3 regions of the Nocardiopsis sp. NPDC055879 genome follow, and region 3 is predicted to be linked to each of the others. Evidence: predicted binding sites of a transcription regulator. Region 3 holds the regulator's gene; each other region holds the start of a gene.

The links. The regulator HrcA, encoded in region 3, represses chaperone genes, less so after heat shock. The targets are predictions, from matches to a motif close to TTGGCACTCTCNNNNNGAGAGTGCCAA.
Positions count from the first base shown of each region.
Region 1: groES (co-chaperone GroES) is a predicted target of HrcA. The motif match lies at 2,110-2,136, and genes of this name have one in related genera.
Region 2: ACWGKS_RS14215 (FmdB family zinc ribbon protein) is a predicted target of HrcA. The motif match lies at 6,390-6,416, and genes of this name have one in related genera.

Region 1 is NZ_JBSHCT010000010.1:221,044-231,429, reverse strand. It holds gene groL (chaperonin GroEL) at 1-1,560, opposite strand, end outside; gene groES (co-chaperone GroES) at 1,668-1,979, opposite strand; gene ACWGKS_RS14490 (class I SAM-dependent methyltransferase) at 2,210-3,469, shown strand; gene ACWGKS_RS14485 (hypothetical protein) at 3,819-5,789, shown strand; gene ACWGKS_RS14480 (aegerolysin family protein) at 6,154-6,540, shown strand; gene ACWGKS_RS14475 (zinc-binding dehydrogenase) at 6,617-7,573, opposite strand; gene tsaD (tRNA (adenosine(37)-N6)-threonylcarbamoyltransferase complex transferase subunit TsaD) at 7,618-8,649, opposite strand; gene rimI (ribosomal protein S18-alanine N-acetyltransferase) at 8,642-9,082, opposite strand; gene tsaB (tRNA (adenosine(37)-N6)-threonylcarbamoyltransferase complex dimerization subunit type 1 TsaB) at 9,106-9,777, opposite strand; gene tsaE (tRNA (adenosine(37)-N6)-threonylcarbamoyltransferase complex ATPase subunit type 1 TsaE) at 9,789-10,301, opposite strand.
Region 2 is NZ_JBSHCT010000010.1:165,701-176,086, reverse strand. It holds gene sepX (divisome protein SepX/GlpR) at 1-645, opposite strand, end outside; gene ACWGKS_RS14245 (GNAT family N-acetyltransferase) at 1,050-1,769, opposite strand; gene ACWGKS_RS14240 (MogA/MoaB family molybdenum cofactor biosynthesis protein) at 2,022-2,546, opposite strand; gene moaC (cyclic pyranopterin monophosphate synthase MoaC) at 2,536-3,039, opposite strand; gene glp (molybdotransferase-like divisome protein Glp) at 3,172-4,401, opposite strand; gene galU (UTP--glucose-1-phosphate uridylyltransferase GalU) at 4,503-5,441, opposite strand; gene ACWGKS_RS14220 (5-formyltetrahydrofolate cyclo-ligase) at 5,614-6,279, shown strand; gene ACWGKS_RS14215 (FmdB family zinc ribbon protein) at 6,435-6,797, shown strand; gene ACWGKS_RS14210 (SAF domain-containing protein) at 6,976-7,626, shown strand; gene ACWGKS_RS14205 (MscL family protein) at 7,713-8,138, shown strand; gene ACWGKS_RS14200 (D-alanyl-D-alanine carboxypeptidase family protein) at 8,206-9,315, opposite strand; tRNA gene ACWGKS_RS14195 (tRNA-Arg) at 9,731-9,806, shown strand; gene ACWGKS_RS14190 (calcium-binding protein) at 10,087-10,302, shown strand.
Region 3 is NZ_JBSHCT010000001.1:307,756-318,141, forward strand. It holds gene ACWGKS_RS01240 (LacI family DNA-binding transcriptional regulator) at 1-264, shown strand, start outside; gene ACWGKS_RS01245 (hypothetical protein) at 375-920, opposite strand; gene hemW (radical SAM family heme chaperone HemW) at 1,178-2,410, shown strand; gene ACWGKS_RS01255 (DUF4870 domain-containing protein) at 2,486-3,127, opposite strand; gene ACWGKS_RS01260 (DUF4870 domain-containing protein) at 3,161-3,490, opposite strand; gene ACWGKS_RS01265 (hypothetical protein) at 3,479-3,976, shown strand; gene ACWGKS_RS01270 (DUF3097 domain-containing protein) at 4,017-4,856, opposite strand; gene hrcA (heat-inducible transcriptional repressor HrcA) at 5,034-6,047, shown strand; gene dnaJ (molecular chaperone DnaJ) at 6,052-7,203, shown strand; gene ACWGKS_RS01285 (16S rRNA (uracil(1498)-N(3))-methyltransferase) at 7,200-7,937, shown strand; gene ACWGKS_RS01290 (hypothetical protein) at 8,024-8,737, opposite strand; gene ACWGKS_RS01295 (SigE family RNA polymerase sigma factor) at 8,734-9,264, opposite strand; gene ACWGKS_RS01300 (histidine triad nucleotide-binding protein) at 9,606-9,956, shown strand; gene ACWGKS_RS01305 (PhoH family protein) at 10,173-10,386, shown strand, end outside.

The DNA.
Region 1 (10,386 bases), on a different contig from region 3:
GTCCGCGACCAGCACCTCGGTGGTCAGCAGCATGCCCGCGATGGAAGCGGCGTTCTGAACGGCGGAACGGGTGACCTTGACCGGGTCGAGGATGCCCGCACCGGTCAGGTCGCCGTAGGTGCCCGTGGCGGCGTTGAACCCGTGGCCGATCTCCAGCTCGGAGATCTTGTGGGTCACGACGTAGCCCTCGGCACCGGCGTTCTCCGCGATCCAACGGGCCGGCTCGACCAGCGCGCGACGGACGATGGACACGCCGGTCGCCTCGTCGCCGGTCAGGCCGAGGTCGCCCAGGGCGGTGGAAGCGTGCACCAGGGAGGCGCCGCCACCGGCGACGATGCCCTCCTCGATGGCCGCACGAGTCGCCGAGATGGCGTCCTCCAAGCGGTGCTTCTTCTCCTTGAGCTCGATCTCGGTGGCCGCGCCCACGCTCAGCACCGAGACGCCGCCCGCGAGCTTGGCGAGGCGCTCCTGGAGCTTCTCGCGGTCCCAGTCGGAGTCGCTCGCCTCGATCTCGTTGCGGATCTGGCGGACGCGGTCCTCGACGTCGGCCTGCGCACCGGCACCGTCGACGATGGTCGTGTCGTCCTTGGTGATGGTGATGCGACGGGCGGTGCCCAGCACGTCCAGCTCGGCGTTGTCCAGGCTCAGGCCGACCTCTTCGGAGATGACCTGACCGCCGGTGAGGACGGCGATGTCCTGGAGCATGGCCTTGCGACGCTCACCGAAGCCGGGCGCCTTGACCGCGGCGACGTTGAGCGCACCGCGCATCTTGTTCAGCACCAGGGCGCCCAGGGCGTCGCCCTCGACGTCCTCGGCGATGATCAGCAGCGGCTTCTTGGTCTGGACGACCTTCTCCAGGAGCGGCAGCAGCTCGTTGAGGTTGCCGATCTTGCCCTGGCTGATGAGGATGAGGGCGTCCTCCAGCACCGCCTCCTGGCGGTCCCCGTCCGTGACGAAGTACGGGGAGATGTAGCCCTTGTCGAACTGCAGACCCTCGGTGAAGTCGAGCTCCAGCCCGAACGCCGGGGACTCCTCGACGGTGATGACACCGTCCTTGCCGACCTTGTCGAACGCCTCGGCGATCAGGTCGCCGATCTGGGCGTCCTGGGCCGAGTTGGTCGCCACGTAGGCGATGTCGGAGCGCTCCTTGATCGGAACGGCGCGCTCCAGCAGGGTCTCGGACACCTGCTGGGCGGCGGTGTCGATGCCCTTCTTCAGGGACATCGGGGAGGCACCGGCCGCCACGCTGCGCAGGCCCTCGCGGACCAGCGCCTGGGCCAGCACGGTGGCCGTGGTGGTTCCGTCACCCGCGGCGTCGTTGGTCTTGGTGGCGACCTCCTTGACCAGCTGGGCGCCCAGGTTCTCGTAGGGCTCCTCCAGCTCGATCTCACGGGCGACGGTCACACCGTCGTTCGTGATGGTGGGGGCGCCGAACTTCTTGTCGATGACGACGTTGCGGCCGCGCGGACCGAGCGTCACCTTCACGGCGTCGGCGAGACGGTCCACGCCCCGCTCAAGGGCGCGACGGGCGTCGTCCTCGAACTCCAGGATCTTCGGCATCTGTGGTGTTTCCTCTTACCGTTGTGAGGTCATGTAACGAGGACATCCCGCCCCGCCCGGCTTCGAGGGCCGACCGGTGCGGGATGTCGAGGATCGAACGCCGAGAGCTACTTCTCGACGACCGCGAGGAGGTCGCGGGCGGAGAGCACCAGGTACTCCTCGCCGTCGTACTTGACCTCGGTGCCGCCGTACTTGCTGTACAGAACGACGTCGCCGACGCTGACGTCCAGCGGAATGCGCTTGTCGCCCTCGTCGTCCCAGCGGCCGGGACCCACGGCCAGGACCTCGCCCTCCTGGGGCTTCTCCTTGGCGGTGTCCGGAATGACCAGACCGGAGGCGGTGGTCTGCTCGGCCTCCAGGGTCTTGACCACGACGCGGTCCTCAAGCGGCTTCAGCACGGTCTTGGTGGCGGTCGACACGGTAGTGACCTCCCCCTTCAAGGTTTCGGTGTCCTGAACGGCGGCCCGTGCGGGAGCACGGACCGGCTCTTCGTAAAAGGGGCGACCGCGGCGGCCTGTCGTCGCGGGTGCCAGACCGGCCTCGTCGCGGTTAGCACTCTACCCCCGAGAGTGCCAGAATGGAAATGTGGCGAGGGTCCTGGTCACGGGGGCGGGCTCGCCTTCTCGTCGTGCCCACCGCAGGAGAACCCATGCACCTTCCCGCCTTCTCGGCGCTGCTCACCGACGCGGGACGGGAGGTCCTGGCCGAAGTGGACCCCGCCTCCGCCGCGAAGGATCCCCTGTCGACGGCCTCTCGGCTGCGCGCGAACCCGGCGGTGTCCGCCCTGGCCCCGGACCTTCCCGTGTCCGAACTCGTCAACGCGGTGATGACCCAGGTGGGGTTGCGTGAGCGTGGACGCGCCAAGTTCGGGGAGCGCGCGACGCGGATGTTCTTCACCCCCGACGGCCTGGAGCAGTCGACCCGGGCCTCGATCGCGGCCCACCGCGCCGAACGGGTCGCCGAGGTGGCCGGTTCCGTCCTGAACGGTGGCCCGGCGGGCGACCTGTGCTGCGGCGTGGGAGCCGACCTGTTGGCCCTGGCCGAGGTGGGGGTTCCGGTGGAGGGGGTGGACGCCGACCCCCTCACGGTGGCGGTGGCCCGCGCCAACATCGAGGCCTTGGGCCTGTCCGATCACGCCGATGTGCGCGAGGGCGACGTGAACGAGGTGGCCCCCGGCGCCCATCCCCTGTTGTTCTGTGACCCGGCCCGCCGCGGGGGCCGGGGTCGGGTGTTCGACCCGGCGTCCTATTCACCCCCGTGGGACGTGGCCACCGCCCTGGCCGAGGCCGCGGGCGCGGCCTGTCTGAAGGCGGCGCCGGGCATCCCGCACGAGGCCCTGTCCCCCGCGGCCGCCGTGGAGTGGATCTCGGTGGACGGCGAACTGAAGGAGACGGCCCTGTGGTTCGGCGCGCTCGCGGAGGGGCCTCGGCGCCGCGCCACGGTGCTGCACGAGCGGCCCGGGCTGTTGGCGAGCGAGGGTTCCGTCGCGCGTCTGGACGCCGTCCCAGACCTGGGGCCCGCTCCGGTGTCGGCGGCGCGACGCTATCTCTACGACCCGGACCCGGCGGTGGTGCGTTCGCACCTGGTGGCCGAGGCCGCGGCCAAGGTGGACGGGGCCCTGTTGGACGAGCGGATCGCCTACTTCACCTCGGACCGGGTCGAGGTCTCACCGCTGTGGCGGGTGCTGGAGATCGTGGAGTGCGCGCCGTTCTCGGCCAAGAGACTTCGCGCTTCGGTGCGGGCCCACCGGGCCGGAACGATAACGATCAAGAAACGGGGATCGGCCGTGGACACGGAGAGGCTTCGGCGCGATCTGAAGGCGTCCGGTCCGGAGAAGATGACCATCGCCCTCACCCGAATCGGCGAAAAACCCTTCTACCTGCTGTGTCGCGAAATCGGGACGCCATAGAAGCCCCTCGACTTTCGAGGAAAAAGCCCGCACGTAACTCGAACCACCGGGCGCGAACCATATCGTTACCTCACATAACGACATCTTTCATGGACCCCCCTGGTTACGCCGGGTGATGTCGTTAAACTGGCCCCCGCCGTACTCTTCCCCTTTCTCATGGGCCCACCCGGACCGGCACAGCGCCCACACCCCCAATGTGTACGCACAGTCACGCTTTCGTCACGTTGAGGCCTAGTCGGCGCGTCACGCCGCCCATCCGGGGACCATCGAGAACCCGTCCTCCCGGAAACCTCCACCGTCCGAAGCACCGGGCGAGGGCGGGAGCGCCAGAACCATAAGGAGCACCTCGGTGGAACAGACCAATCACAACTTCCTCAACGGCGGGGGGCAGTCCGGTGTCTCCGACCGGATGCGCGACCTCCTCTCCCAGGCAGCCCAGGAACACGTCTCCGAGCAGAAGTCCCAGGGGGCCGTCAGCGAGGAGATGCGCCAGCGCCTCGAAGGCATGGAGTGGCTGCTGCGCGAGCTGCGCGAACGCGAGCTCACCTCACTCGCCGAGTCGATCACCGCGGTCGACGGTCGGATCGACGACTTCCTGGCCCGTCCGCCGGAGTGGGCCGAGGCCCTCGCCGAGCACATCGAGGTTCTCGGTCAACAGGTCAAGCCCCTGTCGGACATGCCCTCCCTACGGGCCGACACCCACCGCATCGCCGGCCACCTCGACACCGCGCTGACCCGTCTGCAGCGCATGGCCGAGACCGGGACCCGGACCGCGGAGCAGGTGGTGGAGGTCGGCGAGCGCGTCACCGCGCTTGGCGAGACCTTCGGCACCCGTCTGGACGCCCTCGACACCGCCCTGGAGACCCTCAACGGGCGCACCGAGGCCATCGAGACCGCGCTCGCCACCTTGGACACCACTCTCGGGGAGCGTCACGAGGAGCTGGCCGGCAGGTTCGTGGAGGGCAAGGACGCCCTGGGCGAGGCGGTCGAGCAGACCCGCGAGGCCGTCCGGGAGAGCCGCGCCGAGCTCAACACCACCCTCGCCGACCGCACCGCCGAACTGCGCACCCTCGTCGATGAGAGCGCCTCTCAGCAGAACGAGACCCTGCTGGCCCGCCTGCAGGAGAACACCGGCGAGCTGGGCGAGCGCCACAAGGAACTGGCCGAGGGGCTCAAGTCCCTCGCCACGACCTCCCAGGAGCGGCACGAGGCCCTCACCGGCAAATTCACCGAGAGCGTGGGTCACCTAAGCACCCAGGCCGAGGAGAACCACGCCGAGGCCACCGCCGCCGTCGCCGACCTCACCGGCACGCTCACCAAGCTGCGGGAGAACCACGAGTCCTCCCTCACCGACCTGCGCACACACCTGCGTCAGCGACTGTCGGAGCTGGACGAGCAGATCGAGCTGGGCCGGACCGAGACCCGCGAGCACGCCGAGGCGACCGCCGAGAGCCTGCGCGAGTCCGTCACCGAGCGCGCCGACGCCCTCGCCACCAAGGTCGCCCAGGACACCGAGAAGACCGCCACGGACCTGGCCGAGCTGAGCACCTCCATCCAGGAGGCGCACGAGCGGCTCACCTCGGAGAGCGAGGAGCGCCACCAGACGCTCACCGAAACCCTCACCGAGCAGACCCAGAGCCACCGAAGCGCGCTCGACGAGCGGCTGGAGCGGCATCGTGAGGCCCTCAACGGCAAGGTGGACACCCACCTGTCGCAGATCACCGGCAAGGTCGACCACGAGCTGGGTCGGCTCACCGACCGGTTCGACACCTTCGAGGGACACTTCGAGGGCAGCTTCGAGAGCGTCGAGGGCAAGATCGACCGCGTCGACGGCCGGATGGACGGCGTCAACGGTCGCCTGGACGGCATCGACGGCCGGGTCAACGGTGTCGAGGGCAAGTTCGAGGGCGTCAGCGGTCACTTCGAGGGGGTCGACGGCCGGATGGAGGCCATCGACGACCGGTTGGAGGCGCTCAACCAGCGACTCAACCAGCTCCCCCAGACCCTGGAGGTCAGCGAGCTGCACCGGCGTCTGACCGAGCTGGTGGACCGTCCGCAGCCGGACCACTCCGACAAGCTCGACGAGATCGACGCGCACGTCACCTCGGCGGTGGACCCGGTCCTGCGCGAACTCAAGCAGCGTCCCGACCGGCACGAGTTCGAGGAGACCGTCACCGAGGCGGTGGAGAACTCGCACGACGACATCACCAAGCGATTCTCCTCCCTGGAGGAAACGGTTCTGGCGCTGGCCGAAGCACTTCTGCGCCCGGGCCGTGACGGCAAGAAGAAGCGTCGCGGCGACGACGAGGACGACGACTAGGTCGCCGTTCGACTCACGGCGGGCGAGTCGGGGCCCGGAGCACTATCGCTCCGGGCCCCTTTCGTGTTCCACCCGGTCTGCTCCGGGGAGCGGAAGGCGTTGACCCTGCGCCGCGAGTGAACGATCATCCCAGGTGAAAACGGATGTGAATAGAAAAAATAACTTTCCAGAATAACCCTTATAAGGAAATGGCGAAACTCGCCCGAAAAAGAAATGAAATTAGTTTACTTGATGCCAGGGTTGCGCAAGTTCCCGCCATTTTTACCTTGTGGGATCGAATCCTTTATTGTTACGCTTAAAGGCAATGGTGGAACATTACGTCATTGCCTCGAACGCGTTTTTCGCAAAACGAAAGGAGTGCGTCATGGCCGACAGCCTGCAAATGATCTGTCACATCAACAACCGGACCAACCAGACCCTCAAGTTCCAGTCGGAACACCTGGTCTGGGGGAAGTGGACGGACTCCCCCAACCAGTACCCGGTCGACGTCCCGGCCAAGGAGAGCGTCCTGGCCTTCCGTTCCAGCGGCAGGTCGAACACCTCATCCGGGACCGAGGGCTACGTGGTCTACCAGATCGGGGACGAGACGGAGACCACCGTGACCATCTACTGGGACGTGCCCTGGGTCGCGGGATCGAGCAACAAGGTCACCACCAAGACCTCCCACCAGGACATCGCCGCCTCCATCGAGGGCTTCGCGGGGAGCGGCAGGGTCGAAGACGTCATCGTGAAGGTCGTCGACGGCCGTTGAACCCGATGACCACGGCCGACATGACGGGCCCCGACGGACACGCTCCGCCGGGGCCCGCTTCTCCGCTGTCAGGGAGTCAGGGAGTCAGGACGATCTTGCCGAAGAGGTCGCCCTCGGCCATCGCCCGGAACCCCTCCTTCGCGTCCTTGAGCGGCAGCACCCGGTCGATCCGGGGCCGGACGCCGGTGCGCACGCACATCTCGACCAGGGCCCGGAGCTCCTCCTTGGTGCCCATCGTGGAACCCAGCACGCGCAACTGCAGGAAGAACATCCTGGTCAGTTCGGCGGACGGGGCGTCACCGCTGGTGGCCCCACAGGTGATGACGGCACCACCCGGCTTGAGGGACAGGATGGAGTGCTTCCACGTGGCCTGCCCCACCGAGTCGAACACCACGTCCACCTTCTCCGGCAGACGCTCCCCCGAGGGCACCGCCGCGTAGGCCCCCAGTTCCATGGCCTTGGCGCGTTTGGTCTCGTCCCTACCGGTCACGTACACCCGGTGGCCCACCCGCGCGGCCAGGGTGATGAGCGCGCCGGAGACCCCACCTCCGGCACCCTGCACCAACACGGTCGACCCGGGCCGTAGATCGGCCTTGCCGAACAACATGCTGTAGGCGGTCAGCCAGGCCGTGGGCAGGCACGCGGCCTCCTCGAAGGACAGCTCAGGCGGCTTGGGGAGAAGGTTCTCCTTCGGCACCAGGACCTTCTCGGCGAGGGTGCCGTCGTGGACCTCGGACAGCAGGGAGAAGCGCGGCGATCTGCCGGGCACGGGAGGCTCGGTCACCACACCGTGCACGATGACCTCGTTGCCGTCCTCGTCGATCCCGGCGGCGTCCCCGCCCAGGATCATCGGAAGCCGTTCCTCCTTGAGGGCGACCCCGCGCAGGCTCCAGACGTCGTGGTGGTTGAGCGAGGCGGCCTTGACCCGAACGGTCGTCCACCCCTCCCGGGGTTCGGGGTCGGGACGCTCACCGAGGTCCAGCCCGGAAAGGGGGTCGTCGAAGGATATGCGTGCTGCGGTGATGGCGAACATACCCGTACCCAACCACGCCGGCCGAGCCCGGTTCCAGCCTCGGTTCACACCGCCAGTGGGGACCCCACCGGTAGTGAGGTGTCCGTGGCCAGGGCCAGGGACGACGGCGGCAGGCCCGCCTTCACCACCTCGGCGCCCAAAGCGGCGATCATCGCCCCGTTGTCGGTGCACAGCCTGGGTCGCGGCACCCGCAGCTCGATCCCGGCCTCGGCGCAACGCTGCTCGGCCAGGGCGCGCAGCGCCGAGTTGGCCGCCACGCCACCGCTGATGACCAGGGTGCGCACTCCGTGCTCCATACAGGCGTCCACGGCCTTGCGGGTGAGCACGTCCACGACCGACTCCTGGAAGGCGGCGGCGATGTCGGCGACCACCAGGGGCTCGCCCCGACGGTCGGCGTCCTCGACATGGCGGGCCACGGCGGTCTTCAGCCCGGAGAAGGAGAAGTCGTAGGTGCCATCGCCCCACTTGCCACGCGGGAACCGGATCGCCTTGGGGTCGCCGCGCTGGGCGGCCTGGTCGATGGGCGGTCCACCCGGGTAGGGCAGCTCCAGTAGCCGGGCCACCTTGTCGTAGGCCTCACCCGCGGCGTCGTCGACGGTGTCGCCGAGCGAGACCACGTCGGTGGCCAGGTCGTTGACCAGCAACAACGATGTGTGTCCACCCGAGACCAGCAAGGCGATGGACGGCTTGGGCAGCGGACCGTGCTCCAGCTGGTCCACGGCCACGTGGCCGACCAGGTGGTTGACGCCGTACAGCGGTTTGCCGAGCGCCATGGCGTAGGCCTTGGCGGCGGACACCCCCACCAGCAGGGCTCCGGCCAGACCGGGGCCCGCGGTGACGGCGATCGCGTCGACGTCGGAGAGGGACACCCCCGCGTTGTCCAGGGCGCGGTGCACCGTGGGGGTCATGGCCTCCAGGTGGGCGCGGCTGGCCACCTCGGGTACCACTCCACCGAAGCGCACGTGCTGGTCGACGCTGGAGGCCACCGAGTCACCGAGCAGTTCACAGCCGCGCACCAGCGCCACACCGGTCTCGTCGCAGGACGACTCGATCCCCAGGATCAACGGCTCACTCATCGGTGGTTCCCTCCTGAGCGATACGCCGCATGACGATGGCGTCCGCTCCCTTGTAGTAGCCGCGCCGAACGCCGAGTTCGACGAAACCGAAACGTCGGTACAGGTCCTGGGCGCGTGGGTTGTCCGAACGCACCTCCAGGAACGTGTGGGTGACGCCGCGCGCCGCCCCTTGGTCGAGGAGTTCGGTGAGCAGCGCCCGCCCGATGCCCCTCCCCCAGGCCTCCTCGGCCACGGCCATGGTCTGCACGTCGCCCTCGGGTGGGACGAAGCGCAGTCCGGCGTAGCCGACGAGGGCGCCGGCGGACACGGCCACGACGTAGTGGCGGGTGGCGGTCTCGGCGAGTTCGTCGCGGAGCATGCCCTCGCTCCAGGCGTCGTGCGGGAACAGGCGTCGTTCCAGTTCCATGACGGCGGGAACGTCCTCGTCGGTCATGGGACGCAGGGTCGGTCGGGCCCTCACTTCACCCACTGGCGGACCTTCTTCGGCGCGCTCGGTTCGACGGCGTCGGGCCGGCGCAGGTAGAGGGGGCCTGGTTCGGGGAGCTTCTCACCACGGTGCAGACGCGACAGGGCGAGTTCGGCCATGGCGGCGGCGTCCGGCAGGTACGGTTCCGCGGCCGGGGAGTCGAGCGCCTCGGTGTACATGCGGGCGCCGTCACCGACCAGGGGCAGCCCCTCGGTGTCGATCTCGGCGGGCCGGTCGACCCGCACCTCGCCCACCCGGGTGAGGTGGTCGTCGTAGCGCGCCCAGAACACCTCCTTGCGGCGGGCGTCGGTCATCGCGAGGAAGGGTTCGGTGCGCTTGGTCGCGAAGGCCAGGGCGTCCAGGGTGGTCATCCCGTGGCAGGGGATCCCGAGCGCGTCGGCGAGGGCGTGCCCGGTGGCCAGGCCGACCCGGAGGCCGGTGTAGGGGCCGGGGCCCACCCCCACCACGATCTGGTCGAGGTCGGCCGGTTCGAGCCCGGACTCGGTGAGCACACCACGCACCGTCGGGGTGAGGAGTTCACCGTGGCGTCGGGCGTCCACCGAACTCGCGCTCGCGCGGAGGGTGAAGGCGCCCTCGTCGTCGGTCTCGCCGACGGCTGCGGTGACCGCCGAGGTGGCGGTGTCGAAGGCCAGGAGCAACACGGGTGTTCCGCCTATCCGCGCCCGGCCGTGGTGCCGGGCAGTTCGATGTCGGTCCACCGGGCGCCGACCGGGCGCAGGTGGACGGTGCGGGTGTCGTCGGGGTGGCGTTCGATCCGAATCTCCAGCCGGTCGTCGGCCAGGCCCTCGGCCACGCCCTCGCCCCACTCCACGACGGTGACGGACTCCGGGAGGGTCATGTCCAGGTCGATGTCGTCGATCTCCTCGGAGCCGCCGAGCCGGTAGGCGTCCACGTGCACGAGGGCGGGTCCGCCGCTCAGGGAGGGGTGGATCCGGGAGATGACGAAGGTGGGCGAGGTGACCGATCCTCGTACGTCCAGGCCCTGGCCCAGGCCCTGGGTGAAGGTGGTCTTACCCGCGCCCAGGGGACCGGAGAGGATGAGCAGGTCTCCGGGGCGGGTGAGCGCGGCGAGGTCACGGCCCAGGGCGCGCATGGCGTCGTCGGTGGCGGCGGTGACCGCGTGGACGTGGGGCACGCCGTTGGTGGTGGCAGTGGTGTTGGTCATCGGGCTCGCAGCTGGTTCCGGTTGTGGTTTCGGTCGGCCGTGGAGGCACGCCGGATTTCCCTCTTCACCCAGGTTAGGCGGGACA
Region 2 (10,386 bases), on a different contig from region 3:
GGCCCGCAGGCGTGCGTCCGCGTACTGGTCGTAGACCTGACTGCGGCGCTCCTGGAGGGCGATCACCTTGGCCAGGCGCTGGGCCTCCCGGGCCTCGTGTTCCTGGCGGTCACGGTCCCGACGTGCGCGCAGGTAGGCCCGGCGACGTGCCTTGAGGCGGGCCCGACGCCGCTCGGCGTCGACCTTGGCCGCCTCCCGCAACAGTGCGAAGTGTCCGACGAGCAACAGGATCGGCGGCGCGATCACCCACCAGGGACCGAGACCGAAGGCGACGGCCACGATGGTGGCGACGTTGAGCAGGGTGAGCGCGCTGGTGCGCCGACGACGGCGGGCGATGACCCGGGCCCGGGATTCGGGTGCGGGCATCGGGCCCCGTTCGACGGGACGCGGCTCCTCGGCCTCCTCGGCCGCGTGTTCCCGGTGCGCCCGCGGCCGGGTGATGACCTGGGTCTCGGTGAGATCCGGGTCCTCCTCGTCCGCCTCTTCCTCCTCGAACGACTCGTCGACCTCGTCGGCGTCCGGCTCGGCGTCGTCGCGTCGGGTCTCCTCGTGGGTCGGCTCGACCGCGTCCTTGCGCAACAGCATCGGCACCAGGACGATGAGCCAGACCACCACGATGGCGAGGTACAGGGGAGAGCTGCTCATCACCCCTCCTCACGATGACGGCCACTGAACGTTGATCGACACTTCGTCGACACCGCGCCGCGTGTACATGAACACTGTCCCGGGAGTACCGACGCCCCCCGGCTCGGTACCGTTCCTACTCCGGGTCGGAGCCGGAACGAATCCCGTGTGCCATATCCACGTGTTGCCCGCATCGTCAATGCGTCTATGTTCCGCACGGTACGACCCCGTGTCCATAAATGCGCCGCATTCCGACCGGAGTGTCGCAAGATTGTGGACCCTCAGTTTCGGTCGCTCCACCCCTCCGGAAGAAATCGCAGGTCAGATGGTGACTGCGGAGCGCAGTGCCAATTCAACGCAAAGTAATGAATCAATGTGCTTAAAGTGAGGTTTAGGCTTCGGACGCACCCGTGATGCTGTCACGTTCAGTTCGGCCACGGGTTCGGACTCGCCGGATCACGTGGATCCTCGCCGCCGTTCGGGCCATCCGGCCCCAATGCCGAACCGGGGCCGGAACCACCCTCCGAGGTCGGACCGGAAGACCCCCCGTCGTACCAACGACGCAAAACCCCCCGGGGCACCTCCTCCGCGGTGAGTCCATAACAAATATGGTCCCGCCAGGCCCCGTCGATGTGCAGCTGTCTGCGTCGCACGCCCTCGTCCCGGAAACCGAGTTTGGTGACCACGCGTCTGCTGGCCCGGTTCTCGGGTCGGACATTGGCCTCGATCCGGTGCAGTCCGACGCTGAAGAAGGAGTGGTCGACGGCCAACGCGACCGCGGTCGGGGTGATGCCCCTCCCCGCGTAGGCGCTGTCGATCCAGTAACCGACCTGTGCCGATCTGGCCGAACCCCACACGATGGCGCCCACTGTGAGCTGTCCTACGAAACGGTCGTCGTAGGTGACCGCCCAGGGCATGGACAGCCCCTGGCGCGCCTCACCGCGGATGGCCTGGATCATCGCGACGTAGGGGGAGACCCCGGTGGTGCGCAACGGCATCTCCGGGTAGGTGGGCTCCCACGGCCGCAGCCACTCGGCGTTGCGCGCACGGGTATCACGCAGGGCGGGGGCGTCGCGCAGGCGCAGTGGGCGAAGCGCGATCGCCCCCTCCTTGAGGGTGACCGGCCACCTCTGTCTGCGTTTCACGTCGTCCCTCCGTGGCCCTGTGCACCACCCGGCGCGGATACACCACCGGCCCTCGGGGCGTGGCCACGCCCGGTACCGGTGAGCCCTTCCAGTATTCCACCCCTGGGGACACGCGGTAGCGGGTGTAACCTCCGCCACACAGGAATCGGATGATTCCAAACTCCATTCACTCCTGCACCAAAAACCGTACTAGGGTCAAGGAATTCTCTGCTTCCGGAATGCCCGGGATGTGATTGTGGTCATTACCGGGTCTCATTCCGACCGGGGGTGGTCACCGCCCCGCATCTGGTCGATCGCGTGCCCCAGAACGGGTGCCAGCACGTCCATTCCGTCGCCCACGCCGCCTCGGGAGCCGGGCAGGTTCACCACGAGCATGCTGTGTCCCTCCCGCTCCACGACCCCCGCCAGGCCTCGGGAGAGGATCGCGGTGGGCACTCCCTTGTCGCGCCCCGCGGCGCGCAGCGCCTCGGGGATGCCCGGGACCTCGAAGGCCAACAGCGGACGGGTGGCCTCGGGGGTGCGGTCCTGGGGGGTGAGACCGGTGCCACCCGTGGTCAGCACGGCGTCGGCGCCCTCGTGGTGCGCGCGCAACAGCGCCTGGGTCACCGGTGGACCATCCGGCACCACCCAGGGCCCCACCACCGTGAATCCCAGGCCGCGCAGGCGCTCCACGATCACCGGCCCGGAGCGATCCGGGTAGACCCCGGCGGCCGCCCGGTTCGAGGCGGTGACCACGGCGACCCGACGCGCGGAGCGTTCGTTCGGCTCAGTCGCCACGCTTCCAGTGCCCCTTCTTCCCGCCGAGCTTCTCCTCGACCCTGACCGCGGTGACCTCGGCCTCCGGGTCGATGGCCTTGACCATGTCGACCAAGCCGAGCGCCGCGGTCATCACGCAGGTGAGCGCCTCCATCTCGACGCCCGTGCGGTCCGCGGTACGGACCGTGGCGGAGATGTCCACGCCGTCGTCGAGGACCGTCAGGTCCACGTCGACACCGTGCACCGCGATGGGGTGGCACAGCGGCACCAGGTCGGGGGTGCGCTTGGCGCCCTGGATGCCGGCGATGCGCGCGACCGCGAGGGCGTCGCCCTTGGGGACCTCTCCGCCGCGCAGGGCGGCGACGGTCGCGGCGTTGAGCAGGACCCGGCCGGTGGCGGTCGCGCTGCGGGCGCTGACGTCCTTGCGGGAGACGTCCACCATGCGCGCGGCGCCGGATTCGTCGAGGTGGGTCAGGCCGGAGGGGTGCGCCTCCGGCTTCGGGGTGTCGGTCATCGGGGTCACCCGTCGTCTTCGCGTGTGGACCACGCGGCCCATCGGTGCGCCGGCCGCGTGGGGCGCGCGTCGGCGCGTCCCACGCATGACCGTACTCCTCCACGGTGACAACGGCGCGGAGACCGCCTCGGGTCAGTGCCCGGGCAGCGCCAGGACCTCCGCGATCGCACCCGCCGGCAGCTCCGTGACCTCCTCCGGGACGACGAGGAGGCCGTTGGCGTCGGCCAGCGCGGACAGCTGGTGCGAACCCTGTCGGACGGCGGGCGAGACGGTGTGCGCCGCTTCGGTGCCGGGGTCCGCCGGCGACAGCACGGCGCGCAGGTAGGAACGTCGACCCTTCGGCGAGGTGACCGCGGTGGACAGTCGGGCGCGCACGGTCGGTAGGGGCGTCGGGTCGAGACCGCGCAGCTTCCGCAGCACCGGCCGTACGAACATCTGGAAGGAGACGAAGGCGCTCACCGGGTTGCCCGGCAGCGTGATGATGGGGGTCTCGTCCGGGCCGATCGTGCCGTATCCCTGGGGCTTGCCGGGCTGCATCGCCACCGAGGTGAACTCGACGGTCCCCTGCCTGCCGAGCACCTCCTTGACCACGTCGTAGGCGCCCATGCTGACGCCACCGGTGGTGACGACGATGTCGGCGCGCAGCAGCAGCCCCTCCAGGGCGTCACGAACGCTGACCGGGTCGTCGCCGACGAAGCCGTGGCGGTGCGCCTCGCCCCCGGCCTCCTTCGCCGCGGCCGCGATCATGTAGCTGTTCGACTCGTAGATCTGGCCGGGGCCGAGCGGGCGCCCGGGTTCGACCAGTTCCTCACCGGTGGAGAGGACCACGACCCTGGGCCGGGGGACGGCCGGGACGGTCCGGCGGCCGACCGCGGCGAGCACACCCATCTCCCCCGCCCCGATGAGGGTCCCGGCGTTCAGCACACGCGCGCCCGCCTCGACGTCCTCTCCGCTCCTGCGCACGAACCCCCCGGGCGTGGCCGGACGCTCGACGAGGACCTCCACGCTCCCACCGTCGGTCCACTCGACCGGGACGACCGCGTCGGCGCCCGTGGGCATGGGTGCGCCGGTCATGATGCGCGCGCACAGGCCGGGGCGGATCGCGCTCGGGGACGGGTCGCCCGCCGGGATGTCGGCCACCACCGGCAGTCTGACCGGGGAGCCGGGCGAGGCGTGTTCCAGGTCGCCGGAGTGGACGGCGTAACCGTCCATCGAGGAGTTGTCGAAGCCCGGCAGGGACACCTCGGAGACCACCGGTTCGGCGAGTACCGTCCCGTGGGCCCGGAGCAGGTCGAGCTCCGTCGCCTCGGGCACGGCGACCAGCGCCAGCAGATCGGAGACGTGCTGTTCGACGCTCTTCATGGGGTCCCTCCGGTTCGTGGTGCGCGCTGGGAACGGTCCACTCGTGTGGTCCGCCCCCACCCCATTGTGACCACTGACACCGGTGGGACGCGCCGGGCGGGTCAGCTCCGGTCGGCGCGGTCGTGGCGGTCGACGAACTCGCGCAGCCAGGGCAGGAGCTCCTCGGCCAGGTCCGGGCGCCGGCAGGCGAAGTCGACCACGGTGCGGATGTAGTCGGCCTTGTTGCCGGTGTCGTAGCGCTGTCCCCGCAGCAGGACCCCGCGTACGCCACCGCCCTCCTCGGGCTTGGTGCGGGTGAGTTCGAGCAGGGCGTCCGTCAGCTGGATCTCACCGCCGCGCCCCGGCGGGGTGCGGTGCAGGACCTCGAAGACCGCGGGGTCGCAGACGTAGCGACCGATGATCGCCCAACGGCTCGGCGCCTCTTCCCGCGCGGGCTTCTCCACCAGGTCGGTGACCGTGACGACGTCCTCCTCCTCGGTGGGTTCCACCGCGGCGCAACCGTAGAGGGAGACCTGTTCGGGCTCGACCTCCATGAGCGCCACGACACTGCCTCCGTGTTCGCGACGCACCTCGATCATGCGTCGCAGCAGGTCGGCGGTCTCGATCAGGTCGTCGCCCAGCAGCACGGCGAAGGGGTTGTCGCCCACGTGCGCCTCCGCGCACAGCACAGCGTGCCCGAGCCCGCGGGGCTCACCCTGGCGGACGTAGTGGACCTGGGCGAGGTCGCTGGACTCACGGACCGAACGGAGCCGCTCCGCGTCGCCCTTGGCCTCAAGGGCGACCTCCAGCTCGTAGGCGCGGTCGAAGTGGTCCTCGATGGAACGCTTACTGCGTCCGGTGATCATGAGGACGTCGTGGAGACCCGACTCCACCGCCTCCTCCACGACGTACTGGATCGCGGGCTTGTCCACGATCGGCAGCATCTCCTTGGGAGTGGCCTTGGTCGCGGGCAGGAAGCGGGTGCCCAGACCCGCCGCGGGGACGACCGCCTTGGTCACGGAGGAGGTCGAGGGACGCGTCTGGTCGATGTCGGCGCTCATGGTCAGGCACTTTAGGGCAGAGCGAGCCGTTCTCGTGCTCGGTCCACGGACGTGGCGACGAGAAGTCCCCGTCCTTTCGGGAGGAGGCGGAGAAAACGCCACCCGGAGTTCACCCGGGTCGACGTACGAGCGTCCCTGGGACATCCGGGACGGCGGTGCCACACTGGGGCGCATGGGTGATCCGAACGGCCGCGAACGGGCCGACAAGCGCGCGCTGCGCGAGCGTCTCCTCGCCGAGCGTCGGAAGCGGGGACCGCGGGAGCGCGACCGGGTGGGATCGAGGGTCCGCGACGCCCTGATGGACCTGCCCTGGCTGGCGATGGGCGGAACCGTGGCCTGTTACTACTCGGTCGGCGGTGAGCCCGACACCCGCAGGCTCGTGCACGCGCTGTGGAAGCGCGGCACGTACGTCCTGCTACCGATCTTCCTTCCCGACCACACCCTGGACTGGGCGTCCTTCGACGGCCCCGACTCCCTCTCCCCGTCCGGGCGCGGGCTGGTGGAACCCACCGGGCACCGTTACGGGCCCGAGGTGTTGGGCCGCGCCGACGCGGTGATCTGTCCGGCCCTGGCGGTGGACCACCACGGTGTACGCATGGGACGAGGGGCGGGCTGCTACGACCGCGCCCTGGCGCACAAGGGCCCGCACACCCCGGCGATCGCGGTGGTCCACGACGAGGAGTTCGTCGTGGAGCTGCCCTCGGAGCCCCATGATCGGCCCGTGGACGCGGTGGTCACTCCGGGTGGCGGGCTGCACGCCTTCGACCCCGCCGCCACGGTCTGGCCCGACTGGGGCCGTGGCCGGAGAGGGTCCGGGTCGGGGTCGGCCGAGGACTGACCGGGGATTAAGCGGTCACATCGCGACGTTGTCGCTTTCGGTGCCCCTCCCCATCGGTGATCCCTCCGGATGAGGGGCGGTCGCGGCCGTGGTCGGCGAACGCGTACTATTTAGCAGTCAACGGGTGAGAGTGCCAGCAAGGAGGACCCGGAACAGTGCCTACGTATCAGTATGCGTGCACCGAGTGCGACGCCCAGATGGAGGTCGTGCAGAGCTTCAGCGACGACTCGCTGACGGTCTGCCCCGAGTGCGAGGGGCGCCTGCGCAAGGTGTACTCGGCCGTGGGGATCGTCTTCAAGGGCTCCGGTTTCTACCGCACCGACAGCAGCTCCAGCACCTCCAACAGCTCGGCCATGACCGGTTCGGGCTCCGCCGAGGGCAAGGACTCCAAGCCCTCCGGCTCCGGAGACTCGGCCAAGTCCGGCGACTCCACCGCCAAGAGCGCCTCCTCCGGCGGCGACTCCTCCGGCGGCAAGAGCACCGGCAACACCACCACCGCGAGCACGAGCAAGAGCTGAGCCGCCCCACCCTCCGTTGACCTGTCCGCGCCGCCGGGATCCTCCGGCGGCGCTTTCGCGTGTCGGTGACCGGAGCCGCCCGAGCGTTCCGTGGTCTTCCACGGCCCGGGGAGGATCAGGGGAATCCGGCCTGTGGATAACCGGTCCGGCCCTCTTCCGCCGTTCTAGCGTTGAAGGCATGACCACCACCCCCTACCGTCACCGACGTGGGCTCCTGCGCCTCCTGGACCGGTACCGACGCGCCGTGGCGGCCCTCCTGGCCGCCTGCGCGGCGATCGGCGCCGTCTTGGTCCTGCGACCCCCTCCCGAACCCTCCACGGAAGTACTGGTCGCCGCACGCGACCTGGACGCCACCGGGCCGGTGACCGAGGCCGACCTCGCCGGTCGGACCCTGCCGGACCGACTGCTTCCCGAAGGCGCCCTCTCCCCCGAGGATCCACCCACCGGCCTCGTTCCGAACGCACCCGTGCGCGCGGGCGAGGTTCTGACCGACGCCCGCCTGGGCGACCCACCCGCCGCCCCCTACGGCCCCGACATGGTGGCGGTGCCGGTCCGAGTCTCCGATCCCGGGGCGGTGGCCCTTCTCTCCCCCGGCAGCAGGGTCGACGTACTGGCCGCCCGGGCCATGGACGAACTCGGTGGCCCACCCGCCCGCGCGGGTCCCGCCATCGAGGTGGTCGGCGACCGTCCGGTGCTCGACGTACCGGCGGAGGAGGGCACCACCGGTGAGGGCGGTGCGCTGATCCTCATCGCCGCCACCACGGAGGAGGCCCGCGTGCTGGCCGGGCACGCGACCGTTTCGCGACTGTCCGTCATCATCCGTGGTTGACCCATCTCCGGAGCTGGTGAAAGCTATTCGAGGCGCCGCGCCGCGGCGCCTTCCCGAACAACTCCGAACACGTAGGGCAGTACCCCATGGAAGGCTTCAAGAAGTTCCTGCTCCAGGGAAACCTGGTGCAGCTCGCCGTCGCGGTAGTCATCGGCTCCGTCTTCGCCAGTCTCATCACGGCGTTCACCGAAGGGTTCATCACCCCGCTGCTCGGCATCTTCGGGGGTGTTCCCACCTTCGGCGACCTCTACTTCGAGATCAACGGCAGCAGGTTCCTCTACGGCTCCTTCATCGACGCCCTCATCTCCTTCCTGATGACCGCGGCGATCCTGTACTTCCTCGTGGTGTTGCCGCTCGGCAAGCTCATGGAGAAGTTCATCAAGGCGGAGGAGGCGACCACCCGCGAGTGCCCGCACTGCTTCTCCGACATCGACAAGAGGGCCGGTAGGTGCGCCCACTGCACCGGTGAGGTCACCCCGGAGATCGCCGCGACCCCGGAGAGCACGGCCTGACCCACACGGGTCCCCGCACACGCGTAAGGGCGGCCCCGCGGGGCCGCCCTACGGGTTCACGGGCCGATCAGCCCTCGTACTCCCAGTGCCAGGGCTCGAACGGACTGGACTTGGCCCAGGCCGGGTGGACCCAGCCGTGGTCGCCTCCGTTGGTCTCCATCCAGTTCCATTTCTCGGAACGGAAGTTCTGGATGCCACAGCCCAGGTCGATCGCCTGCCCCAGACCGTGGTTACTCGTGCCCGGGACCGCCGCGAAACCGGGTGCCACCTCGCCGTACACACGGTGCTGGTTGGGCAGGTCACGGTAGGAGCTGGTGATGCAGATGTTCTCGCCGTACTGCTCGACGTGCTTCATGTTGAGTTCGAGGAAGGACTTGGCGGCGTCCGCTCTCAGGAAATGTCCGTCGTACATCTCACACAGGGAATCCTTCGGCAGCAGCCCGTTGGGGTAGCCGTCCGCCTTGGAACCCGCCGAGGCGTCGCACTCCGAGGCGGCCATGAAGGTGTCGGGGTCCAGACCACGCGACTCCAGTTCGTCGGTGAGCGCGTTGGTGCTCTCCTCGGACTGGGCGCGCAGATCATCCACCTGGGCGGCGAGTTCCGCCTGCTCAAGCTGGGTGAAGGTCTGTAGTTCCTGCGCCTCGCTCGCCAGCCCGACCTGCTCCTCACGCAGGTCCGTGGCGTCCTGGATCAGCGCCTGGTTGTCCTCGGACAGCTTGGCGGCGTAGGACTGGGTCTGGAGGTCCTCGTCGAGGTCACCGGTGGCGAGGATGCCGAGTACGCCCGCGTCGGGCTGCTGGTACATGGTGCTGGCCAGCTGGGCGAGCGGTTCGCGCATCTCACCGAGGTCGACCTCGATCTGCTGCAGGTCGTGGAGCGTCCCGACCAGATCCTCCTGAGCGGCCTCCACGGCCTCTTGACGCTCGACGTACTCGTCGGTGGCGTCCTCCAGCTCCTGAGTCGCCTCTTCCGCGTTGTTCCTCAGGTCCTCAAGGTCGGCCTCTGCGGAAGCGGGTGCCAGTGCGGCTTGCGGCATGGGAACGACGAGCAGCGCGGTGACCAGAACGAGCGTCAGCGCCTGCGTCATCCGGACCCGCTGCGACAGGCTCAGGGCGGACAGCGCCCCGCCACCCGACACGCGGAACCTGCGCCGCGCCGAATCAGAATTGAACGGCACGAATGATCCTCCGGCTGCTTTTCCTCGAACATCTACTCGTGGCCGCATGGCAACGTACTACATGTCCACATGCGGACACACTGGGCAGTTCCATCCGGCGGCCACGGCCGCGGACAGCGAGCCGCTCCCCTGCGGGGCGTCCCACTCGACCCCCGGCGGAAGGCCTGGTCATCGGGTCACCGATGGAGGTCACATCCATCAACCCACAGTGACCGTAACGCTCAAGCCGCCATAATCACGACACGCGACATGAACAACATCACACCGTCACCAGGACAACCAATCGTAGGTCAGCGTACTCCGCCACGCACACAGCGTGCTCCCGCGGCACCGCAGGAACATCAATCGACATCCCATGCACGCCCATCCTGGGTTAGGCTTGACCCCGCGACGGGGTAACCTCCGTCAAAATCATGGCTCCGTAGCTCAGGGGATAGAGCACCGCTCTCCTAAAGCGGGTGCCGCAGGTTCGAATCCTGCCGGGGCCGCCACACAAGGCGTGGGCGCCGTCCTCCATCGGGGATGGTGCCCACGCCTTTTCGCTCCCCCATGGTTTCCCCCACGGACGGTCAAGTCCCCACAAGTATCGCGGACAGCGCGTTCGGCACCGACTCTTTGGTTCCGTGAAGGCCCCGTTCTCGGGAGAACTCTGGACGGAATCGTCCGGCCACGTCGTGTCGGGACGGGCTTCCCGAGGCTCCGACCTCGATCATGGAGACCCGGCCGACCAGGCCGGACACGCGTGATCCAGGGCGAGCGGGGGTGAGCCGGGTGGCGAACGGAGACTACGAGACCGAACGCGACACCGAGCGGGGGAACGGTCGGTCACGAGGGCGGCAACGAGGTGGGTCGCCCTCGGCGATCGCGTCCGCGCTCAGCAGGGATCCCCATCCGGGGCCCCAGCACTGGGGTGGACCGCGGCCACGTCGCGCGGAGCCCGAGGTGTTCTTTCCGCGCAGGTTCCCCCGGTTCTCCCCCGAGGAGTGATCCCACGTGAGTCGGCGCGGCCTTGAGCGAGGGGGCGTCGAAATCGGGTCCCACGGCGGAACCTCCCTGCTCCGGTCACCACGC
Region 3 (10,386 bases):
GTGGTCGGCTACGACGACTCCCAGCTCATCGCCTTCACCGACCCGCCCCTGACCACCGTCCGGCAGCCGATCAACGCCATGGCGATGGCCGCCGTGCGAGCCCTGTGCGACGAGATCGCCGGACACCCCGTCTCCCACGCCGAGTACGTCTTCGACCCCGAACTGGTCGTGCGCGGCTCCACCACCGCGGTACCGGCCGCCCCCTCCCACACCGTCGCGGCGCCCTCCCGACACCAACCCAGGGTCGCCGCCCAGGGCCACTGACCGGCCGGGCGCCCGAACACGAAGAGACACGAACACGAAAAGGGGGGTGCGTGCCGCGCGCACGCACCCCCGTTTCCCGTCCCGCACCCACCGCGGGACGGGAGCTCGGGTCACCGCAGGGCGGGGAACCCGCGGACCAGGGCGGTGGAACCCCACCAGCGACCCAGCCCGAGGGTTTCGGCCGACCGCACGCACGCCAGGCCCACCAGCACCAGGGCGTAGACGATGTGGTCGTCCATGAACGGGTTGGTCTCCAAGGGCAGCACCGCCGCCCACATCAGGATCATCATCAACGCGCCCGTGGCGGCGGCGATCCTCTCACCGATGCCCAGGACCAGGGCGGCTCCGATGCCCAGCAGCCCCGCCATGAACAGCGGGTCCGCCCAGAAAGTCCCGGCGATCGAGCCGAACGCTCCGGCGAAGGGACCATCGACCGCGTTGGTGAGGAACCCTTCGGTGGGGCTCGCCCCGTTGATCCAGGCGGCTTCGGCGGGGGTGGCGAACCCCAGCCCCAGCAGTTTGTCGAAGAAGGCCCACAGGAACACCCAGCCGATCGAGATCCGGGTGACGGCGAAGACGTAACGGGCCGCGCGGGACCCGATGAGGGATCGCCCCTCCATCGGCGCGCTCCGGGGGGTGGTCGTGTGGTCGGACATCGTGTGTCCTCTCGCCGAACTGTTGTGTCACCTCCAAGACAACCCCTTGTACGAGCGCCTTTCGAGGCCCGGTGGTAATGGCCGCCAAGGACGAAGGTCCCACCTCGGCGGGCGTTCCGGGAAAGCCCCGGATCACCGCCCCCGCGCACGTCCGCGACCGGTCGGTATGTGTCCGAGCTCTCGATGTCGCGAGCTCTCCGCCACAGCCGGGCCGCGACCGTGCCCGCCCACCCCGCCCCGTCGGCGACACTGGGAACATGCCTTCCGTAGCCCTCGACGGCGAACCGGTGCCCCGCACCGGGGAGCTTCCCGCGCACTCCCTCGCCGAACTCGGCGACCGGCCCCTCGGGTTCTACGTCCACGTGCCCTTCTGCGTCACCCGATGTGGCTACTGCGACTTCAACACCTACACCGCCGAGGAACTCGTCTCCCGGGACGGCACCGCCACCTCCTCCCGCGAGACCTACGCCGAACAGGCCATCGCCGAGATCGACCTCGCCGACAAGGTCCTGACCGGCGAGCGCCCCCCGGTGAGCACCGTGTTCATCGGAGGCGGCACGCCCACCCTGCTGCCCGCCGAGGACCTGGGGAGCGTGCTGGCCGCCATCAGGGACCGCTTCGGTCTCACCCCCGACGTCGAGGTCACCACCGAGGCCAACCCGGAGACGGTCACCCTCGACTACCTGCGCCGCCTACGCGAGGCCGGCTTCAGCCGGGTCTCCTTCGGTATGCAGAGCGCCCGCCCGCACGTCCTGCGCGTCCTGGAGCGAGGCCACACGCCCGGACGGCCCGAACAGTGCGTGGCCTGGGCACGTGAGGCCGGGTTCGAGCACGTCAACCTCGACCTGATCTATGGCACCCCGAGTGAGAGCGACGACGACTGGGCGGGGTCCTTGGAGGCCGCGATCGGCGCGGGCCCCGATCACGTCTCCGCCTACTCGCTCATCGTCGAGGAGGGCACCCGGCTGGCCGCCCGGGTGCGCCGCGGCGAACTCACCGAACCCGACGACGACACCATGGCCGACCGCTACCTCATGGCCGACCAGGCCCTGGCCGCCGCCGGATACACCCCCTACGAGGTTTCCAACTGGGCACGCGCGCCCGAGGGCCGCAGCGCGCACAACTCGCTGTACTGGACCGGTGGGCACTGGTGGGGCGTGGGCCCCGGCGCGCACAGCCACGTCGGTGGAACCCGCTGGTGGAACGTCAAGCACCCGGCCGCCTACGCCGCGCGCCTGGCCGCCCGGGAGACGCCGGCACAGGCCAGGGAGATCCTCACCGAGGACGAACGCCGCTTCGAACGCGTCCTGCTCGAACTACGGATGGAACAGGGCTGCCCCCTGGAGCTGCTCGACGCCTCCGGTCTGACCACCGCCGAACGCCTGGTGGGGGAGGGGCTGCTGGAACCCGGAGCCCACGCCCGCGGATACGCCGCCCTGACCCGCCGAGGCCGTCTGCTCGCCGACGCGGTCGTGCGCGACCTCACCTGAGTCGCGCCGGCGAACGCGCGACCCGGACACGACGAAGGGGCCCGGCCGAAGCCGAGCCCCGGTCGTGGCCGGAGACTACTTCACCCAGCTGACGTTGAACGGGTAGCGGTACCACTCGCCCTTGTTGGCCGCGATGCCGCCGAGGATGCCGAAGACGACCGCGCACACCCACACGGCCAGCTGCAGGATGGCCCCGATGAAGATGATGTACAGCACCGCCGAGATCAGGTAGCCGATCAACAGGATGAACTGGAAGTTCAGCGCCTGAGCGGCCTGGTCGCGAACGAACGGGGACTCGTCCTTCTTGATCAGGAAGAAGATCAGCGGGCCGAGGAAGCTGAGCAGGATGCCGCTCAGGTGACTGAGCAGACCCATGGTGCGCTCGTCCTGGTTGGGCTGACCGGTGGTCGCCGAGGACCCCTGCATGCCGGGGTGCGGGGCGTAGCCGCCGTACTGGCCCTGCTGCGCGTAACCACCCTGGTCGTAGCCGGGAGGCGGCGGGTAACCGCCCTGGCCGTAGCCGGGCTGCTGCGGGTGGCCACCCTGGTCATATCCGGGCTGCTGCGGGCCGCTCTGACCATAGCCGGGCTGACCGGGCGGCGGGGGCGGGTATCCTCCGCCCTGGTCGGGCGCGGGATAGCCGCCCGAGGGCTGACCGGGTTGGCCGCCCTGCTGGGAGTACGGATCCTCCGGAGATGGGCCGTTGGGGTAGGACATGGCTCGGTTTCCTTGTCGGTGCGAGAGCTGTATCTACTTGAGAAGTCGGATGCTGAACGGGTAGCGGTACCACGCCCCCTTGTTCGCGCCTGAGGCCCCTAGGACGCCGAAGACGATGGAAAGGATCCATACGAGGGCGATGAGAAGGGAACCGATCCACGCCAGGTTCCCGAAGAAGATACCCAGACCAACGTACAGAACCCCCGCGAACACGTAAGGGATCAGCATCGTGATCTGGAAGTTCGCGGCCTCGGCGGCGTGGTGCCGCACGAACGGCGACGTGTTGCGCTTGGCGAAGTAGATGGCCAGCGGCGGGATCCAGCCGAGGAAGGCGATCATGAAGCCGGTCAGGTGCGCCGACATCGCGACCAGGATGCCATCGTCGCCGCTCGACCGCTGGGGCTGCCGCGCGTACCCCTGCTGAACGTAGGGCTGCTGCCCGGGAACCTGCTGGGGCTGCTGGGCGAACCCCTGCTGTGGCGCCTGCGGCTGCTGCGCGTACTGCTGCCCGTGGTCGGCGGGTCGCGCGGATGCGGGCGGGGCGAAACCCGGCTGTCCCTGCTGGGGTGGCCGCTGCGCGTACTGCTGCGGCATCTGGGCCTGCTGCTGCGGCTGCTGAGGCGGATACTGCTGACCGGGACCGGGACCGGGACCGGGCCGGGCGCCCGGGGGCTGCTGCGGATGCGGCCCGGGCGTCCGCCCGTACCCCGGCCCGCCCTGCTGTGGGGGCGCCTGCGGCGCCTGTGGCGGCAGCGGAGGCCGTTGCTGCCCCTGCGGCTCGTCCGGGGACGGGGGATTCGACGGAGTCTCGCTCATGGTCTTCCTTGGATCCGCTGTCGGGGATGCTGATCGGACGTGCCCGAATGGTGGGGCCGGTGGTCCCGCAAGCCTAGTCTTCCAGGGGATGGGGGCCCGTGACGAAGTCGATGAGCTCCTCGACACGTCCCAACAGGGAGGGTTCGAGGTCACCATAGCCGCGCACCGACCCCAGGATGCGGCGCCATGCCTCACCCGTCTCCATCCGCCACCCCAGGGCGTCCACGACCCCCTCCTTCCACGGGAGTCCACGCGGCACCCGCGGCCAGGCCCCGATCCCGACCGCGCCCGGCCGGACCGCCTGCCACACGTCCACATACGGGTGCCCGACCACCAGCACGTCCTCGCCGCGCACCCGCTCGGCGATACGACTCTCCTTGGACCCGGGCACCAGGTGGTCCACCAGCACACCCAACCGGCGCCCCGGCCCGGGGGCGAACTCCGCCACCACCGCGGGCAGGTCGTCCACACCCTCCAAGAACTCCACGGCCACGCCCTCCACCCGCAGGTCGTGACCCCACACCTTCTCCACGAGCTCGGCGTCGTGCGCGCCCTCGACGTAGATACGGCTCTCCCGCGCGGTACGCGCCCGCGCGCCGGTCACCGCGATCGATCCCGAGGCGCTGCGCAGCGGGCCCTTCGGCTTCGCGGTGGGGCGCACCAGCGTCACCGGTCTCCCGTCCACCAGGAACGCGGCGGGTGCCAACTCGAACACCCGGCGACCACCGTCACGGTCCTCCAGGGTCACCGTGGCCTTGTCCCAGGCCACCACCGCCCCACAGAACGTCTCGTCGGCGTCCTCGACCACCAGGTCGTGGTCGAGTGGGATCTCGGGCACCGTGCCCTTCTTGGGGAGTCGCCGGTCTCCGGCCAGAACGTCGCGGCCGTAACGGCCGGTTCCATTGGTAACCACGGTGCCGCAGTGTACTGGTGACAGGCTCAGGAACCGCGTGGTCGGGTGGCGCACGTCGCCGATCCGTCGGGAAGAAGACGGCCTCGCTCCCGTGTTACTACCGGCGGGTACCCACACGCGTTTGCGGTCGGGCATAGAATTAGCACTGAGGACCACGGAGTGCCAGGAGGTGGCGAGTTGCTGGATGAGCGCAAGCTCGCGGTCCTGCGTGCCGTCGTCGAGGATTTCGTCAACACCAACGAGCCCGTCGGTTCCAGGTCGTTGGCCGACCGACACCCGCTCGGTGTCTCCCCGGCGACCATCCGCAACGACATGGTCGCGCTGGAGGAGGACGGGTACATAGCCCAGCCGCACACCAGCGCGGGGCGAGTGCCCACGGACAAGGGATACCGCCTGTTCGTGGACCGGCTCTCCTCGGTCAAGCCGCTCTCGGCCGCCGAACGCCGCGCCATCGAGTCCTTCCTCGGCGGTGCCGTGGACCTCGACGAGATCGTCGCCCGCACGGTGCGGTTGCTCGCGCAGCTCACCCGTCAGGTCGCGATCGTCCAATACCCGTCGCTGACCCGTTCGTCGGTGCAGCACGTGGAACTCGTACCCCTGGGCGGCCAACGCATCATGATGGTCGTCATCACCAACACCGGACGGGTCGAACAGCGCGTCATCGACGGTCTGGGCGTCGTCGACGAGAAGGTGGTCGACGATCTGCGCAACATGCTCAACCGCGCCATATCCGGGAAGCACCTCGGTGACGTACCGGACGCGGTGGACGACCTCCCCGCGCAGGTTGCCCCGGAGGACCGGCCCGTGGCGGTCGCCGTCCTCTCGGTCCTGCTGGAGAGCCTCGTCGAACGACACGAGGAGAAGATCGTACTGGCGGGAACCGCCAACCTCGCCGCGGTCGACTTCGCGGCGAGTCTGCGGGACGTGCTCGAAGCACTGGAAGAGAACATGGTCCTCATCCGTTTGCTGGGTGAGGCGAAGGACCCCTCGATGCTCACGGTGCGCATCGGCGCCGAGAACTTCCACGAGGGCCTTCGATCCACCTCCATCGTTTCGGCCGACTACGGTGTGGGAAACCAGTCGCTGGCCAAGATCGGTGTGGTGGGACCCACCCGGATGGACTACCCGGGGACGATGGGCGCCGTCCGTGCGGTGGCTCGGTATGTCGGACAGATTTTGGCAGGACAGTAACTCAGTGGCCAGAGACTATTACCAGGTTCTCGGGGTGCGTCGCGACGCGTCCAAGGACGAGATCAAGAAGGCGTACAGGCGGCTCGCGCGCGAGCTGCATCCGGACGTCAACCCCGACCCGGCGACCCAGGATCGCTTCAAAGAGGTGACCCAGGCCTACGAGGTCCTCTCCGACGAGAACAAGCGTCGGATGTTCGACATGGGTCACGACCCCTTCGCCCCGGGTGGCGGAGGCGGTGGCGGCGCCGGCGGCTTCGGTGGCGCGGGCGGCTTCGCCTTCGACGACATAATGAACGCCTTCTTCGGCGGCGGCCAGCCCGGTGGGCGGGGCCCGCGCGAGCGGGTCCGGCGCGGACGCAGCATCAAGATCCGCATCGAGCTGGACCTGGTCGAGACCGCGTTCGGCGTCAGCAAGGAGATCACCTTCCCCACCGCCATCCTGTGCGACACCTGCCAGGGTGAGGGGACGGCGGCCGGTTCACAGCGAACCACCTGCGACATGTGCCATGGCCAGGGTGAGGTATCCCAGGTCACGCGCTCCTTCCTGGGCCAGGTCATGACCTCGCGCCCTTGCCCGCAGTGCTCGGGCCAGGGCTCGGTCATCACCAACCCCTGCGGTGACTGCGCCGGTGAGGGGCGGGTCCGCGAGAAGGTCACCCGCACCGTCAAGATCCCCGCCGGTGTCGACGACGGCACCCGCATCCAGCTCGCGGGAGAGGGCGAGGTCGGCCCCAACGGCGGACCGCGCGGCGACATCATCCTGGAGATCGTCCAGAAGTCGCACCCGACCTTCGAGCGTCACGGTGACGACCTGCACTGCACCATCGCCGTGCCGATGACCGCGGCCGCGCTGGGCGCCTCCTTCGCCTTCGACACCCTCGACGGCACAGAGAACATCGACCTGCGCCCGGGTACCAACTCCGGACACGTCATCACCCTTCCCGGCAAGGGCGTCAGCCACCTCGACGGTGGTGGACGGGGCGACCTGCGCATCCGGGTGGACGTGGAGACGCCGAGCAAGCTCGACGAGGAGCAGGAGGTCCTGCTGCGCAAGTTCGCCGAACTGCGCGGGGAGGACCAGAACCCGGGCCGGTTCAGCCCTGGCCACGGCGGGTTCTTCTCCAAGATCCGTGACGCCTTCGGCGCCGGCAAGTGACCCCACCGGTATTCCTGGTCGACACCGCGGCCCTGGCCGCCGACCGGATCCGGCTCGACGGGCCCGAGGGGCGGCACGCCGCCGCGGTCCGACGCGTCCGTGAGGGCGAGACCGTTGATCTCTCCGACGGTCTCGGCTCGCGGGCGCGGTGCGAGGTGGTGGAGGTCCTCGGCAAGGAAGCCCTCCTGTGCCGGGTTCTCGAACGCCTCGACGAACCCGAGCCGCGTCCCCGTCTGACCGTGCTCCAGGCCCTGCCCAAACGGGACCGGGGGGAGCTCGCGGTGGAGACGATGACCGAGGTCGGGGTCGACACCATCGTTCCCTGGGCCGCGGAACGGTGCGTCACCCAGTGGAAGGGCGACCGGGGCGCCAAAGCCCTCGCCAAGTGGCGGGCCGTGGCCCGGGAGGCCGGCAAACAGGCCCGCAGGGCGCGCCTGCCCGAGGTCACCGAACCCGTCGACCGCAAGGGCGCGGCGGCGCTGCTGGCCGAGGCCGACCTGTCGGTGGTCCTGCACGAGGACGCGACCGAACGGTTGTCCCGACTGCCGCTGCCGGACTCCGTCACCGAGGTCGTACTTGTGGTGGGGCCCGAGGGCGGAGTGTCCGAAGCGGAGCTCGCCGCGTTCGACGAGGCGGGTGCCGTCCGGGCGCTGCTGGGCGATTCGGTCCTGCGCACCTCCACCGCGGGGGTGGCGGCCCTGTCACTGCTCCAGGCCCGAACCGGGCGCTGGTAGAACGAAACGAGGAGGACCCGCGCCGTAGGCGCGGGTCCTCCTCGTTTTCTCGGTGTCACACCACCGGAGTCCTCATGCCACCCGGGTCACTGGGCGCTGGGAAGCTCGTCCTCGGTACCGCCGCCGCCGTTGTTCCCGTTACCGGGGGTGCCGCCACCGGGGGACTCGTCGTCCTCGGGGTCGTCCTCCGGGGCGGTGCCGGGGTCCGTGCCGGGACCGGTCGGTTCCTCGGTCGGCTCCTGTTCCGGGTCGCACTCGGGATCGGCCGAAGCCGCGTCCCGCTCCTCCTTGTCCCGCTCGGAGTCGGTCGCCGTGGGCGTGACCTCGTCCTTGGGCGGGCAGCTGGAGGTGGACTCCACGCCCTCCTCCTCCGTGTCCTCCTCGTCCTCCGGAGAGGGGGAGGCCTCGGAACCCTCCTCGGGCTTCTCGGTGGGGTGGCTGGTCCCGGTCGCGGAGTCGCTCGCGGTGGACGAAGCGGACGCGTCACCGCCCTGCTCCTCACCGGCGGCGGGAGGGGTGTCCTCGCGGTCCGCCCCGGCGGGCACGATCTCCATCACCTGGTCGCGCACTTGGGGGTTCGACATGATCACCGAACCGGCGATGAGTACGGCCCCCGCCACCGCGGCGACGGGGCGTAGCCAGGGAAGACCGAGCCAGAGCGCGCCACGGCGGCGTTCGGTGCGCTCACGGATCAGATTGAGTCCCTCGGCCGACGGTGTGAATTCGTCGGCCGAGGCGTGCAGGGCCTGCCGGAGTCGGTTCTCGAACTCCATCTCGTTCGGATCGTTGGGGCTGCTCATGAGGTCTGCTCCAGTGCAGAGCGGAGCGCGGAAACACCACGGGAGGTGTGGCTCTTGACCGCGCCTCGGCTGATGCCCATGGCATCGGCGATCTGTGCTTCGGACAGGTCACCGTAGTACCGGAGCACGATGGCCTCTCGCTGGCGGGTGGGAAGTTTACGCAGGGCGCGGATCACGGCCTCGCGTTCCAACAGGTTCATGGCCCCGTGCTCGGCGCTGGGGGCGTCCGGCAGGGCCTTGGGGGCGTGCTTCTCGACCACGGCGCGGTGACGCAGGACGGACCTGGCCTTGTTCACCACCGCTTGACGCAGGTAGGAGAGGGCCTTGTTGGGGTCTCGCAGCCGGCGCCAGGCTCCGTGCATGGCCACGAAGGCGTCCTGGACGACCTCCTCGGCGGTCGCGTGGTCCCGGACGAGAAGGGTGGCGAGTCGAACGAGTGGACGGTAGTGCTCTCGATAGAGCTCCGTCACGGCGTGGTCCGCGTCCCACTCGACCGAGAGCGGCGCCGTGCCGGCTCCGGCGACCATGGTTTCTGTCGTCACGTCTGTTCGACGCACACCCTTGTCGCGGGGTTTACGAAAGGGCATACCTCTTCTTTTCCAGGTAGTCGTGCGATCCCGTCCGAACGCGCCGGATCCGGCCGAAGGGCAGGTGGAATGGACACTTCGACGCGCACGGACGCCAAGCCTATCGTGCCGTATCCCACTCCCGTGGGGGGAGCCGGGATCGGTACGATCCCGGAAAGGTTGAGGGTTCATCTCTTCCTTGTGTCCCCTGCGACCTACGGGCCACTGCGGCATCATGGTCCACGGACGAACCGGGTACGGGCCCCGCCGCACGGCGAGGGTCCCATGATGGAAGGTGTGCGATGGCCGACCCCGACTGCCTTTTCTGCAAGATCGTCGAGGGGGAGGTGCCGGCGGAGATCGTCCGTGAGGGAGAGCGGACGGTGGCCTTCCGTGACATCAACCCCCAGGCACCAACCCACGTCCTGGTGATCCCGCGCGACCACCACCCCGACGCGGCCTCCGCGGCCGCCCACGACACCGGCCTGCTGGACGCCCTGGTCCAGGACGCCCACGAGGTCGCCGTGGCCGAGGGCATCGACGAGACCGGATACCGGCTCGTCTTCAACACCGGCGCGGGTGCCGGGCAGACCGTGTTCCACCTCCACGCGCACGTCCTGGGAGGTCGTGGCCTCAACTGGCCCCCCGGGTGAGTGGCCGGAAGTGACGGTGGGGCGCGAACAAACTCCTCGAATCCGCCGGATCCGCCTTGGTAGACTCGAACACAGGGCCCCACCGGCCACTTCGGGTGAACCGAACCCCCGTGGTGAGCCGGAACGGCGCCGTCGACCGCGGTGCCTGGCCCGGGACCCGGCCCCGACGAGGGGTCTGTGACCGAAGGGTAGGGACAGCGGCCGTAAGGCCACACCATGGCCGATTCAACTCACACGCACCCGGACGCCGGCAGTCAGGTCAAGGTCGTGGTGCCGGACGAACACACGATGATCAGCCTGCTCGGCTCGGGTGACGAACTGCTCCGAGCGCTGGAGCGGGCCTTCGACAGCGACATCCACGTTCGCGGCAACGAGTTCACGATCAAGGGAGACCCCGAGGAGACGGCCGTCGTGGTCCGCCTCGTGGAGG